DNA from 2 places in the Promicromonospora sp. NPDC023805 genome. Region 1 is predicted to be linked to the other one. Evidence: predicted binding sites of a transcription regulator. Region 1 holds the regulator's gene; the other holds the start of a gene.
The links. The regulator LexA, encoded in region 1, represses DNA repair genes until DNA is damaged. The targets are predictions, from matches to a motif close to TCGAACANNTGTTCGA.

Region 1 (10,048 bases):
GCACCAACACCGACACCCTGGACGCCGCGGCCCAGGCGCTCGGGACGTTGCTGGTCACCGCTCCCGCCGAACGGTTCCCGAGCGGCCTGCCCGACGAGCTGCGCATGGCGGTCGGCGCGGTGCGCGACGCCGCGCGCGAGGTGCTGAGCACGCTGAAGCCCGAGGCGGGCGGCGGCAAGGGGCAGGCCCCCGCCCCGCCCGAACCCGGCCTGAAGATGGCCCAGGGCGCGATGCTGCAGCTGTTCGAGACGGCGGAACGCATGTCGTTCCAGGACACGACCGCCGACGTGCTGTGGTGCTCGCGCCCGGACAACAACTGGGGCGGGTTCGCCGACAACGTGACGCGGCTGCACGCGGCGCCGCTGCACGTTGCCGGCCTGATCCGGATGCACCTGCTGGGCGAGGCGACGGGCGTCTTCACGTCGGCCACGCTGGCGCTGGGCGGCACGTTCGACGCGGTCGCCGGCACGCTCGGCCTCAAGGGCGAGGACGCCCCGCCGTGGCACGGCCTCGACGCCGGCAGCCCGTTCGACTACCCGCGCCAGGGCATCCTGTACATCGCGCGGCATCTCCCCGCCCCGGGCCGGGAGCCGACGACGGAGGCGCAGCTCGACGAGATCGCCGAGCTGATCACCGCCGCCGGAGGCCGCACACTCGGGCTCTTCTCCTCGCGCCGTGCCGCGAACGCCGCGGCGGAGGCCATGCGTGAGCGGCTGGACTTCCCGATCCTGGCGCAGGGCGACGACCAGCTGCCCACCCTCGTGCGCGAGTTCGCCGAGGATCCCGAGGCATGCCTGTTCGGCACGTTGTCCCTGTGGCAGGGCGTCGACGTGCCGGGCCCGTCGTGTCAGCTCGTGCTCATCGACCGCATCCCGTTCCCGCGCCCCGACGACCCGGTCAAGGCGGCACGCGCCAAGGCCGTGGAGCAGGCGGGCGGCAACGGGTTCATGGCGGTGTCCGCGCAGCACGCGGCGCTGCTGCTCGCGCAGGGTGCCGGGCGTCTAGTGCGGAGCATGGACGACAGGGGAGTGGTGGCGGTCCTGGACCCGCGCCTCGCGACCGCCCGCTACGCCTCGTTCCTGACCCGCTCGATGCCGGGGTTCTGGCCGACCACCGACTCGGCGCTGGTCCGCGCCGCGCTGGCGAGGCTCGACACCTAACCTGGGGGCATGGCAGCCCTTTCGGACATCCCGGCCGCACGGTCCGCCGGAGCCCGCACCACCAAGCTCGCGGTGGTGGGCGCGGGCGCGGTGGGCTCCACGCTGGCCTTCGCCGCGCTCGCGCGGGGCTCGGCGCGGACCATCGCCCTGCATGACGTGAACCGGTCGAAGGTCGAGGCCGAGGTGCTCGACCTCCAGCACGGCCTCATGTTCACGCCCCAGGCGCAGGTGATCGGCTCGGACGACGTCGGCGTCTGCGCGGGCGCCGACGTCGTGGTCGTGACCGCTGGGGCGAAGCAGAAGCCCGGGCAGACCCGGATCGACCTCGCCGAGGGAACGATCGGGCTGATGCGTGAGATCCTGCCTGGCCTGGTCGACGTCGCGCCGGACGCCACCTACGTCATGGTGACCAACCCCGTGGACGTCGTGACCTACGCGGCGCTCAAGATCTCCGGCCTGCCGCGCGAGCGGATGTTCGGCAGCGGCACGGTGCTGGACTCCTCGCGGCTGCGCGTGGTGCTCGCCGAGCGCTGCGGCGTGGCAGTGGGGAACGTGCACGCGTACATCGCCGGAGAGCACGGCGACTCCGAGATCGCGCTGTGGAGCTCGGCGTCGATCGGCGGCGTGCCGCTGCTGGACTGGGAGCCGCTGGGCGCGAACCCGCCGCTCGACGCCGCGGTGCACCACGAGGTGGTCGACTCCGCGTACCGGATCATCTCCGGCAAGGGCGCCACCAACTACGCCGTCGGCCTGGCCGCTACCCGCATCATCGAGGCGGTGCTCAACGACGAGGGCCGGATCATGCCGGTGTCCTCGCTGCTGGAGGACTATCACGGCATCAGCGACGTCTGCTTGTCCGTGCCGTCTCTCGTGGACCGGCGGGGCGTCACGGACAACGTGCGGGTGCCGATGTCGGACGAGGAACTGGCCGGGCTGCGTGCCTCGGCGGACAGCGTGTGGGCGGTGCAGAAGCGGTTCGGCTTCTGACGAGACCGGGAAGTAGAGCGCCTGTCCGCCCTACGCACGCTCAGCGTGGCGCAAGGCGGACAGGCGCTCTACTTCGCGGTCTCGTCAGAGACTGCGCAGCACCGCGACGACGCGGCCCAGGATCTGCGCCTGGTCACCCGGGATGGGCTCGTAGGCAGGGTTCTGCGGCAGCAGGAAGACGTGACCGTCGGTCTGCTTGAACGTCTTGACCGTGGCCTCGCCGTCGATCATGGCGGCGACGATCTCGCCCTGCTCCGCGACGTTCTGCTGCCGCACGACCACCCAGTCCCCGTCGCAGATCGCGGCGTCGACCATCGAGTCACCGGCGACCTTGAGGAGGAACAGCTCGCCGTCACCCACCAGCTGGCGGGGGAGCGGGAACACGTCCTCGACGACCTGCTCGGCAAGGATGGGGCCACCGGCCGCGATACGGCCGACGAGCGGCACGTACGACGGCGGCGGGGCGCTGGCGTCGTCGGGCACCGAGCCGCCCCAGTGGACCTGGCCGCTACGGCGCGGCTCGGGCCAGTGGATCTCGCCGCGGTTCGGCTTGTCGACCTGCTCGGCCATCGGCTCCACGAGCTCCATGGCGCGCGGCCGGTTGGGGTCGCGGCGCAGGAAGCCCTTCTTCTCGAGCATCTGGAGCTGGTGCTTGACGCTCGACGGGCTGGCCAACCCGACGGCCTCGCCGATCTCGCGCATCGACGGCGGATAGCCCCGCGTCTCGAACGACTGCCGAATCGTGTCCAGCACGAGGCGCTGCCGTTCGGTGAGGCGGTCAGTCGGCGAGATCGTGTGCACGTCAGCGACCGCCTTGTCGGCTGGCGTGTCCAGCGTGGCGACGCCGGAAAGTGCCGTGTCGACGGCTCTCGTGTCGCTGGTCCCGTCCCGTCCCGTCATGCCCGTGCCCCTCCCGTTCCGACAAATGTTCTCCTGTGCGCTACCCACTCTAGGTCACAAACGCGCTCGGCTCAAACGAATGTTCGAGCGTGTCTCGACATGGACGGTGTCCCGTGCTACACAATGGTACGGGCGTTCGACGAACGCTTGTATGAACGACAGAAGCTCTGCACACTTCGAGGAGGGGCCATGGGGGACGTGATTCCGCTGCGGCAGTACACCCCGACGTATGAACAGGCGTATGTGCCGTCGTACGGCAGGGGGTATGCACCGGCGGCCGGACTGGCCGCGGTCCGTGCGTACACCCCACCGGAGGCGCGCACGCTCGCCGACCGGCTGGGCCTGGCCGGCCTGCGGCTCACGCGGCGCGGCCGCGTCGTCCTCGTGCTGCTGGCCATGCTCCTGCTCGCTCCGATGGTCACGTGGGGGGCGACGGCGGTCGCGAGCTCCCCGGGGGAGCCCACCGAGGTCCGGGTGCATGCGGTGCAGCCGGGAGAGACGCTCTGGGGCTTCGCCCAGGAGGTCGCGAGGCCCGGCGAGGACGTCCGGCACGCGGTCGGCAGGCTGCAGGAGCTGAACGAGATGTCGACCGGGACCTTGCGCGTCGGGGAGCTGTTGCTCCTACCCAAGGAGTGACCGAAGGCCTCGATTCGCGGACGAATGTTGCGGCTATGTTGCAAGGGGGTGGTTTGCCCGCTTACGGTCGGGGCGCGACCGGAGGCCTCCGGTCGATGGTCGACCACGCAGGAGTGAGCATGCACTGCCCGTTCTGTCGCCACGCCGACTCGCGCGTGGTGGACTCGCGGACTGCCGACGACGGCCTGTCGATCCGGCGCCGACGGCAGTGCCCGAACTGCAACCGACGGTTCACCACCGTGGAGACCGCGAGCCTTTCCGTGGTCAAGCGCTCCGGCGCCACAGAGCCGTTCAGCCGCGACAAGGTCGCCGCGGGTGTGCGCAAGGCGTGCCAGGGGCGCCCCGTGAGCGACGACGACCTGGCGATCCTCGCCCAGCGCGTCGAGGAGACCCTGCGGAGCAACGGCAGCGCGGAGATCGACGCGTACGAGGTGGGCCTCGCCATCCTCGGCCCGCTCCGCGAGCTCGACGAGGTGGCCTACCTCCGGTTCGCGAGCGTCTACCAGGCGTTCGACTCGCTCGAGGACTTCGAGAGCGCGATCACCTCGCTCCGTGCGGAGCGCGCCGAGCGGGCGGCAGCTCAGGCGTAGGGAGTCCGGGCGGCCCGGCGCGCCGTCGTCGGGCGCGCTAGCCTGGGTGGAATCCAAAAATGTTGGCACCTGCCTGTGCCGTGGTGCAGGCTGGGGCCGACGACGGACCCGATCGAGGGACCCCCGGAACAAGAGGAGGTGATCGGTGTGACGGACGAGAAGCCCAATGCCGAGGCGGCCGAGACCAAGGGCGCTGAAGAGCCCAAGGTCGCGACAGCGCCGAGCACGGACGCGAAGGCGAAGTTCAAGGAAGCTCTGGACCGCAAGAATGCGGCTCGGAGCCGGACCTCCGCGGGCGATGTGAACACTGGTGCGGTGCACGGCTCGGAGACGACCGGCCCAGTCCAAAAGATGTTCCGCCGCAAGTCCGGCTGATCCTCGGTGGTGGAGGCCGCTGACCTGGTGAACAACCGGGTCAGCGGCCTTTGTCGTACCCGTGCGGTCGGGCCTGTGTAGCGATCCGTACCCGCTAGCCGGCCCTCATGCGTCTGGTGTCGTAGGCCCAGATCGCGATCTCGACGCGGTTGCGGGCGCCGAGCTTGGTCAGCAACGACGCGACGTGGGTCTTGACCGTGCTCAGGCCGACGAAGAGCTCGGTGGCGATCTCGGCGTTGGTCCGGCCCCGTGCGACCAGCGCGAGCACCTCCTCCTCGCGCTCGGTGAGGGGGTCGGTGGGCTGGACCGGCACCGCGGGCGCCTGGTCGGCGAGGGTCGCCAGCAGCCGGCGGGTGACGTTGGGGGCGATCAGCGCGTCCCCGTCTGCCGCCGCGTGGATGGCCTGCACGAGGAGCTCCGGCCCGGCGTCCTTGAGCAGGAAGCCGCGGGCGCCGGCGCGCAGGGCGCCGAGGACGTACTCGTCGAGGTCGAAGGTGGTGATCACGACGACCGCCATCGGGTCCGTCACCCCTGGCCCGGCCAGACGCCGCGTCACCTCGACGCCGTCGAGCCCGGGCATCCGGATGTCGACGAGTACAACATCGGGACGCAGCCGGGTCGCCAGGTCGAGCGCTGCGATCCCGTCTGCTGCCTCCCCCACGACCTCGAGGTCGGGTTGCGCGCCGAGGATCATCACCAGCCCGGCCCGGACCAGGTCCTGGTCGTCGGCCACGACCACACGGATGCTCATGGCAGCGCCACCACCGGCAGTACGGCCTCGACGACCCAGCCACCCGCGGGCCCCGGCCCCGCGGAGAGCGATCCGCCGAGGAGCTGGGCGCGTTCGGCCATGCCCAGCAGGCCGAACCCAGGAGCCGGGGCCGGCCCCGGCTCGGTCCGTCCGTCGTCGCTGACACGGAGCCTGACGGCGTCGTGCTCCCGGCGTACGTCGATCCCGACGAGGGTCGCGCCCCGGGCGTGCCGTAACGCGTTGGTCAGCGACTCCTGCGCGAGCCGGTAGAGCGCGGCGTCCACGGATCCCGCCAGTCCGGCCAGCGAACCGTGCAGCGAGACCTCGACGGTGGGCGTCGCGTCGCCGCGCGCCAGGGCAGGCAGGTCCGCGACACCCGGCTGCGGTGCGTAGGCGGCGGCTTCCTCCTCACGCAGCACCCGCACCATGGATCTCATCTCCGCCAGGGTGCGCGACGCTTCGGATTCGATCGCGGCCAGGATCTCGGCAGCCTTCTCGGGCCGGATGCCGGCGACCACGCCACCGGCCTGCGCCTGCACGGCGATAGCCGAGACATGGTGGGCCACGGTGTCGTGCAGCTCGCGCGCCAGCGCCACCCGCTCCTCATTGCGGATCTCGCGCTGTTGGCGATGCCAGAGCGCCGCGCGGTAGCGGAACACCGCCGCGAGAGCGACGACCAACAGCAAGAGGACGCTCCCGCCGAAGACGTCGGCCCAGCCCCCGGAGGATGCGTACATCCCCAGAGCGACGACGACCGCCACGAACGCCGTCCCCAGGACCATCTCCCGTCCCGAGCCCCACCGCACCAGGGAGTAGAGCAGGATCAGGACGGCCACCATGGAGTAGAGGCCGAGTTCTCCGGCGTGCGTGGTCAGCTGGAGGACCGAGAGCAGCCCGGCGACGCCCCACCCGACCAGGGCGGCGATCAGGGGGCGGTCCCGCCGCCAGAGCAGAGCAGGCATCAGCGCCACGGCGAGCACCGTCACGAGGGGTCGCCAGGCCAGGTCCGGCCGAACGATGCCCTCGACCAACGCAGCGGCCGCGAACGCGCCCATCAGCAGCCAGTCGAGACGACCGATGGGTGGGGCGCCAGCAGGCCGCGGCTCGTGCCAGATGGAACGCCCGACAGTGTTCACGGCTCCAGCCTAGAGATCGGCGCGCCTCGGCGTACCCACCGAAAGAACGAGAGAGGGACCATCCCATCGGCCGGGCGACTCCAGCCTCCGGGCCGATGCGCCCGACGCCCGGGCTCAGCGATCGTGGACGCACCGATCCCCACCACAACCACGGAGCCCATGATGACAACACGTCAGCCCACCACCACGCTGGAAGACCAGCCGGTCCCGGTCAGGATCAAGCTCGCCGCAGCGTGGACAAGCTTCATGTTCCTGTACGCCTATGTGGACATTCTCGGCTTCTTCACGCCAGGCATCGTCGAGGACATCCTCGACGGCAAGGTCTTCGAGTTCGACCTCTCCCAGACCTTTTCGACCACTGCGCTGACCCTCATGGCCGTCCCGATCTTCATGGTCGTGCTGTCGACGACGCTGCCCGCCCGGGCGAACCGCGCCACGAACCTCGTCGTGGCCCTGCTCTACGTCCCCGTCACGGTATTCAACGTGGCGGGCGCGTCCTGGCTGTACTTCTACGGCCTCGGCGTCGTCCTGGAACTGATCCTTCTCGCCCTCGTCGTGCGGTACGTCTGGACCTGGCCCCGCACCGGACCTTCGGCCCGGACCGTCGGCGCCCGGGCTCAGGCCTCCGCATAGGCGTCCGCGTACTCGGCGGTGGGCGGGATCGGCTGGATGACGTCGAGCAGGACGCCGTCCGGCGCGGCCGGTCAGGTGCGCGTGGACCGCGTCGGCGTCCCCGCCGGGCTGCTCGACGCGACGGGGGAGTCAGGGAACCGGGACCGACGACTCCCGCGTGACTATCCGGCAGGGCAGCTCCTCGATGCCGGAGGCGGCCTTGCCCTCTATCGCCTCGAAGAGCCGGCGCGCCGCGATCCGGCCGACCTGCTCGAGGTTCATGTCGACGCTCGTGAGCTGCGGCCGCGTGTTCGTCGTCAGCACCTGCCAGTCGTCGAACCCGATGACGGAGATGCTGCGCGGCACGTCCTTGCCGGACTCGCGCAGCGAGTCCAGCACGCCCCGTGCGATCTGGTCGCTGCCGCAGAAGAAGCCGTCCACGTCCGGGTACTGGTCGAGGATCATGCTCGCCACGCCGCGGCCCCAGCCCTCGCTCCAGGACCCGAAGAACGTCCGCCCGCCCACGAGATCGAGCCCGGCCTCCTTGATGGCGCGTTCCGCGCCGCGCGACCGGTCCTGGGCCGCCGCGTAGGAGGCGTCACCGGTCACGTGCGCGATCCGCCGCCGCCCGCAGGCCAGCAGATGGTCGATCGCCAGCCCGCCCGCGCTGACGTTGTCGGCAGTGATCGAGATGTCCGCCGGGTTCTCCGACGGCGCATACGCGTACACGACGGGAACGGGCAGATCGCCGATGAGTGGCGGGCGCGGATCGGTCCGGGAGCCGACGACGATCAGCCCCTCGACGCGGCGGGACAGCAGCGCGCGGATGTGGTGCTGCTCCCGGATCGCGTCGCCGCGTGCGTCGCACAGGAACACGGACACCTGGCCCGCGCCGAACGCGTCCTCCGCGCCCATCAGCACGGGGATCGAGAAACGGCCCTCGAGGTCTGAGGTGAGCAGGCCGACGGTGCCCGTCCGGCCCTGGAGCAGCCCGCGCGCCACGGCGTTCGGCGCGAACGAGAGCTGCTCGGCGGCCTCGAGCACCCGCGTGCGGGTCTCGGCGCGCACCTGCGCGCGACCGTTGATGGCCTTGGAGGCAGTGGCGATCGAGACCCCCGCGAGGCGGGCGACGTCGGTCAGTGTGGCGGTACGCGGGGTTTCGCCCGAGGCCATGGCTTCCTCCTGATTTCGATGTCGAACCATACCGAAAAGGTGTAACACAAACGTGACGAAGGTTCGTCCTTGACGTGATGTGGCGCCCAGTCTACTGTCACAGAAAGCCTTTTCGGGAGGTTTCGGCGCGGGCCTTCCTCCCGCACACCGGCCAGCCGAGTGACGACGAAGTCAAGGAGACGGATGATGGCTACCCACCGCAGAACGAGCGCGAGGCTCGTTGCCTCGGTCATCGCGGCAGGCCTGGCGAGCACGGCGCTCGCCGCCTGCGGCACGTCGGACGAGAACGGCGGCGCGCAGGAGGCACCGGTCTCCGCGGAGGGCGTCGACGACGGCACCGAGCTCACGCTCTGGACGCGCGCACCGCTCGAGCAGCAGGCCAACCTGCTCGTCGAGGCGTACAACGCCTCGCACGAGAACCAGGTGGAGCTCACCGTCGTGCCGAACGACGACTACGTGGCGAAGGTCGGCGCGGCCGCGGGCAGCGACGGTCTGCCCGACCTCTTCGCCGCCGACATCGTGTACGTGCCCAACTGGGTGCAGCAGGGCCTCTTCGCGGACGTCACCGACGCCGTCGGCGAGCTGGAGCACGCGGACCAGATCAACCAGGGCCACCTCGAGGGCGGCACGCTCGACGGCCGCCAGCACGTCCTGCCGTTCGTGCTCGACGTGTCAGTCATGTTCTACAACAAGGACCTCTACGAGCGGGCCGGCCTCGACCCCGAGCAGGGGCCGACGACGCTCGCCGAGTTCGCCGACCAGGCCAAGGCCGTCGACGAGCTGGGCGGCAACGTCAACGGCACCTACTTCGGCGGCAACTGCGGCGGCTGCCTCGTGTTCACGTGGTTCCCGCAGATCTGGGCCGGGGACGAGGACGTGATGAACGCCGAGGGCACGGAGTCGCTGCTCGCGGGTGACACCGCCCAGGAGGTCTACGGCGTCTGGCGCGACCTCGTCGAGTCCGACGCCGTGGGCGAGGGCTCCAAGGAGGAGACCGGCGCCACCTGGACCGGCCCGTTCCTCGAGGGCGAGGTAGGCGTGATGCCGTTCCCCGCCACGATGCTCGCCACTGCGGACGAGGCGCTCGGTGAGGTCGGCGTGGCCCCGATCCCCGGGCCCGACGGCGGCGCGTCCACCTTCGTGGGCGGCGACGGCATCGGCATCTCCAAGGACTCCGAGAACGCCGACCAGGCCTGGAACTTCATGTCCTGGCTCATGTCGGAGGAGGCGCAGGTCGAGGTCCTCGCCAAGAACGGCGACGTCGTCTCGCGGGCGGACCTGGCGGAGAACGAGTACTCCTCCAAGGACCCGCGCGTCCTGGCGGTCAACGAGGTCGCCGCACAGGGCCGCACCCCGCTCGCGATCAACTTCCAGCAGGCGTTCAACGCCCCCGGCAGCCCGTGGGTGACGATGGTCCGCAACGAGGTGTTCGGCGAGGGCGGCACCGTCGAGACGGACAACGAGGAGATCACCGCGGTGCTGGGGCAGTAGCCGCCCGCAGATGTCAGCTTGCGTGGTCCCGGCGCCGGAGTGGGCGGCGGGACCACGCGCCGAAGTGAACGAGGAGCCACCCCGTGCCCGCGAAGCTTTCAGCCCGCCCACCCGCCAGATCCACGAGACCGGCGATCGTCGCCGTCGCGCGGCGCCGAGCCCTGCACGGCTGGGCCTACGCCGCCCCGACCGCGGTGCTGGTCGTCGGCCTGTTCCTCCTGCCCGTCCTGCTCGTGG
Region 2 (3,919 bases), on a different contig from region 1:
GCTGCCAGGTCGCGTCCTGCGCGATGAGCCGGGCGATGTCGGCCGGGATGGGTCCGAATCCGGTCAGTTCGCCGGGTGCGTCGTCCAGGCCCAGGAGCACGCTGGCCGGGACCGTCACCCGCACCACCGGGCGGGTGGGAGTGATCCGCACCGGCCGCACTATGACCTGCTGGACGGGGGCCCGGCCACCGCACGAGCAGACCGGCACCTCCGCGCGCTCACCCCCATCGGTCGACGGGCCAGCATCGCTCTCGGCGGGCGCGGCCTTCGCCGTGGTCTCGGTGGCCTCGGTCGTGCCAGTCGTGCCAGTCGTGCCGCTAAAGCGGTCAGCGGGTAGGAGCCGGCCCGTGACGATCCCAGTCAACGAGTCCGCCCGGAGCTGTCCCAGGCTGCGTTCCTCGCCGCTGGTGCGGCGCAGCTGGTGGGCCATGTCGTCCACCACACCCCATACCGCCGCCGCGTCGGCCGCCGGCAGGTAGGCCGACACCCAGCCCATGTCGTTCTCGGCACGGTCCAGCTGCACGCTGCGGCGCTGTGCCTCGGCTCGCGCGGTGTCCGCCGCGCCGTGGCGGGCCTTGGCGAACGCGAGCATCCGGGCCTGCAGCCACCGCCAGGTCCGGTGCGGGGCCTGCGGCAGATACCGCTCGATCGCTTCCGATCGCTCGGCCACGGTCAGCTGAGACGCGGAGCGCAGCAGGGTGTGTGCCTTACGAACGTCGATTCGTCCGGTCGCCAGGGCCGAGATCACACTCGGGTGCCGAGCACCGGACTCGGCACGCACGACGACCTCGGTACCTTCCGACTCGGTCACCACGAGCTCGCTGGTGACCTGCCCGACCAGCGAGCTGTGCGCGAGCGGGTTGGTCTCCCTGGCGGCGCGTTCGGCCACGACCCTCGCCTGCACCCCCGCGGCCCAGGACTGCAGGTGCCCGCATGCGGCGACCATGTCACCCAGCGCGCCGTCCGGAAGATCCTCCAGAGGGTCCTCGTCCGGGACCGCGCTCGCACCGACGCCTATGCCGACCGCCTCCGCGACCACCCGCGCCAGCTCTGCGCCCGGCGCACCACGGAGCGCCGCCCGCAGCGTCTCCAGCGGCCACAACGCGACCGGCAGCGCATCCGGCGGCCAGTCCGGCATCGAGTCCAGCCAGGCCGGCACCTCCGGCGACCAGTCCGGTCCGGCGGGTGCTTCCCACGCCCCGAACGGGATCGCCTCGTCGACCGGCACACCGTCGAGCACGGCGTCGTCAGACAGAGTTTCACGCATGCCAGCACACTCCTCGCCGGGTATCTAAGATCAGGCAACCATCCGAGGCCAAGGGTAGTCACATTGGCCATTTCTGCGGACGTTTGTTCGACTCTACAACCGACCACCGACACCCACCCGCCGTCCAGATCCCAGAACGCGGAGTCCCGGGCTGAGTTCGACGGCGAGCGTCGATGTCAGTGGCTCGGCATAACGTCTTTGCCATGAGCGAGCCACGACCTTTCACAGTCCACGTCCCCGACCAGGTCCTCACCGACCTGCGCGAACGTCTTACCCGCAGCCGGATCCCGGACGACTCGCCCCGACGTCCGGCGTCGGGCATGACCGCGGCGTACCTGCGCGAGCTGGTCGACCAGTGGATCAGCTGGGACTGGCGCGCCCGGGAAGCCTGGCTGAACGAGCACCCGCAGTTCATCGCGGAGATCGACGACGTCGACCTGCACTTCGTCCACCTGCGCTCGGAGCGGCCCGACGCGCCGGCGCTCCTGGTGCTGCACGGCTGGCCGCACACGTTCGCGCTGCAGCTCGACTTCGCCGACCTGCTGCCCGACTTCCACGTGGTGGTCGCGAGCCTGCCCGGATTCGGGTTCTCCTCGCCGTACGCCGCTGGCCCGATGTCGGAGAAGCGGCTGGCCTCCACGATGCACGCACTGATGACGGAAGCGCTCGGTTACGACCGGTACTTCACGTACGGCGAGGACGTCACGGCGAACGTCAGCGACCTCATCGCCGCCCGCTACCAGGACCACGTGGCGGGCATCGTGGCGACCCATGCGCACTTCCCGACCAGCGAGGAACGCGCCATCCTCGACGACCCCGAGGTCAAGGAGTTCTTCGACGGTATCGCCGCGAAGCACCAGACCGACGGCGCCTACGGCCACGTGCAGGCCACCCGGCCCGACACCCTCGCGACCGCCCTCAATGACTCCCCCGCCGGCCTGCTGGCGTGGCTCACGGAGAAGCTGGTCGAGTGGAGCGACACACCGCCCGGCGACCCCCGCGCGGTGGAACGCCGCATCTCGCGGGACCGCATCCTCACGGAGGCGACCATCTACTGGGCGACCCAGACGATCGGCTCGTCGTTCCGCCCCTACTACGAGGGCGCCGACCAGCCGGACCCGATCCCGCCCACGACGGTGCCGGCGGCGGTGTTCATCCAGCGCCACGAGGCCGCCTACCCCGAGGCGCTCGCGCGCCAGCACTATCTCGACCTTCGCGAGTTCGACCGCCTCGATGAGGGCGGCCACTTCACGGTGGCCGAGGTGCCCGCCGAGATGGCGGCGCGCGTACGGAGGTTCGTCCGCTCGGTCGGCTGAGGCGGAGATGTGCGGCTGAGCCGAGACGCGAGGTCTGAGCCCCCGATGAACAGGGCTCAGACCTTCCGAAGGCCAGGCCGAACCGGAGCTCAGGCCTTCAGCTCGAGCCGGATCACCGGGAACTGGCGGTCGGTGTTCTTCTCGTACTCCTTGGCGTCCGGCCAGTACTCGGCCCAGATCCCGTAGAGCCGCTCCCAGTCGGGCTGCCCCGGCCGGACCACGGTGGTGCCCGCGCGGAGCGTCTTGTCGCCGAGCTCGATCGTGACCTCGCCGGTACCGTCCTCGACGTTCGCGACCCAGGCCGGGTCCTTGGGCGCGCCCCCGAGCGAGCCGCAGATGACGTAGGCGTCCCCGTCGGCCGCGGCCACGAGCGGCGTCACGTACTCCTTGCCGCTGACCCGCCCCACGTGGTGCAGCAGCACCAGGCGCTTGCCGGTGAAGTGTCCGCCCATGACGTCGTCACCCACCACGCCCGCGTTGGCCCGGAACGCCTCGATGACGCCATCGTTCAGGTCTGCCATGTTGTCCTCCACAGTCTTGGTCGGCCGTCCGGTCGACTAACCGGACTTTACCCCGCTTACGCGATTCCCGGTAGCATCCACAGATGAGTACACCGCTGACCTGGGGCACACCGCACCCCGAACGGGCCGACGCCGCCCGGAACCGTCAGCTGCTGCTCACCACCGCCCGCGCACTCATCGCCGCGGACGGTCCTGACTGCCTCACGATGGACCGGCTCGCCGAACGCTCCGGACTGGGCAAAGGCACCGTGTTCCGGCGGTTCGGCACCCGGGCGGGAATCTTCCAGGCGCTGCTGGACGACAACGAGCGCGCCCTGCAGCAGGAGATCCTCTCCGGGGCGCCGCCGCTCGGCCCGGGCGCTCCCCCGGTCGACCGCCTCGTCGCCTACGGATCCGCCCGCATCCACTTCCTCGCGGAGAACCACGAGATCGCCCGGTCCGCGATCGACGGCCGCCCGACGAACGGCCGCCGTCCGCCGCTGTCCCAGATCCACATCCGGGTGCTGCTGCGCGAGCTCGACCCGCCCGGCGCCGACGTCGACCTGCTCGCCGGTCAGCTCACGTCCGCGCTGGAGGGTCCGCTCCTGTCCCAGCTCTTCGACGGCCCGGAGCTGGGCCAGGCGGAGCTGGACCGGTCGGAGCTCACCGCCCGCTTCGAGGCCGGCTGGCGCTACCTGGTCGAACGTGTCTGCACCCTGGCGGCCTGACCTACACGTCGGTTGCTGACTGTCGACGACACGGCGCCGGACGCCCGGTGCCGAACGCCGTCATGCGTGTGTCGGCGCCTCGTGCCGCGCGTGCTCGGCGGGCTCGAG

Region 2: a site for LexA is predicted at 1,343-1,358, ahead of AB0F70_RS11760 (HNH endonuclease signature motif containing protein). Genes of this name have one in related genera too.

The regions. Positions count from the first base shown of each region.
Region 1 is NZ_JBFAAH010000006.1:23,851-33,898, forward strand. It holds gene AB0F70_RS08425 (ATP-dependent DNA helicase) at 1-1,160, shown strand, start outside; gene AB0F70_RS08430 (L-lactate dehydrogenase) at 1,170-2,147, shown strand; gene lexA (transcriptional repressor LexA) at 2,232-2,981, opposite strand; gene AB0F70_RS08440 (LysM peptidoglycan-binding domain-containing protein) at 3,237-3,683, shown strand; gene nrdR (transcriptional regulator NrdR) at 3,803-4,273, shown strand; gene AB0F70_RS08450 (DUF5302 domain-containing protein) at 4,421-4,648, shown strand; gene AB0F70_RS08455 (response regulator transcription factor) at 4,743-5,399, opposite strand; gene AB0F70_RS08460 (sensor histidine kinase) at 5,396-6,535, opposite strand; gene AB0F70_RS08465 (DUF6326 family protein) at 6,698-7,168, shown strand; gene AB0F70_RS08470 (LacI family DNA-binding transcriptional regulator) at 7,298-8,320, opposite strand; gene AB0F70_RS08475 (sugar ABC transporter substrate-binding protein) at 8,507-9,811, shown strand; gene AB0F70_RS08480 (sugar ABC transporter permease) at 9,895-10,048, shown strand, end outside.
Region 2 is NZ_JBFAAH010000009.1:159,263-163,181, reverse strand. It holds gene AB0F70_RS11760 (HNH endonuclease signature motif containing protein) at 1-1,267, opposite strand, end outside; gene AB0F70_RS11755 (epoxide hydrolase family protein) at 1,471-2,583, shown strand; gene AB0F70_RS11750 (nitroreductase/quinone reductase family protein) at 2,673-3,104, opposite strand; gene AB0F70_RS11745 (helix-turn-helix domain-containing protein) at 3,188-3,811, shown strand; gene AB0F70_RS11740 (cation diffusion facilitator family transporter) at 3,872-3,919, opposite strand, start outside.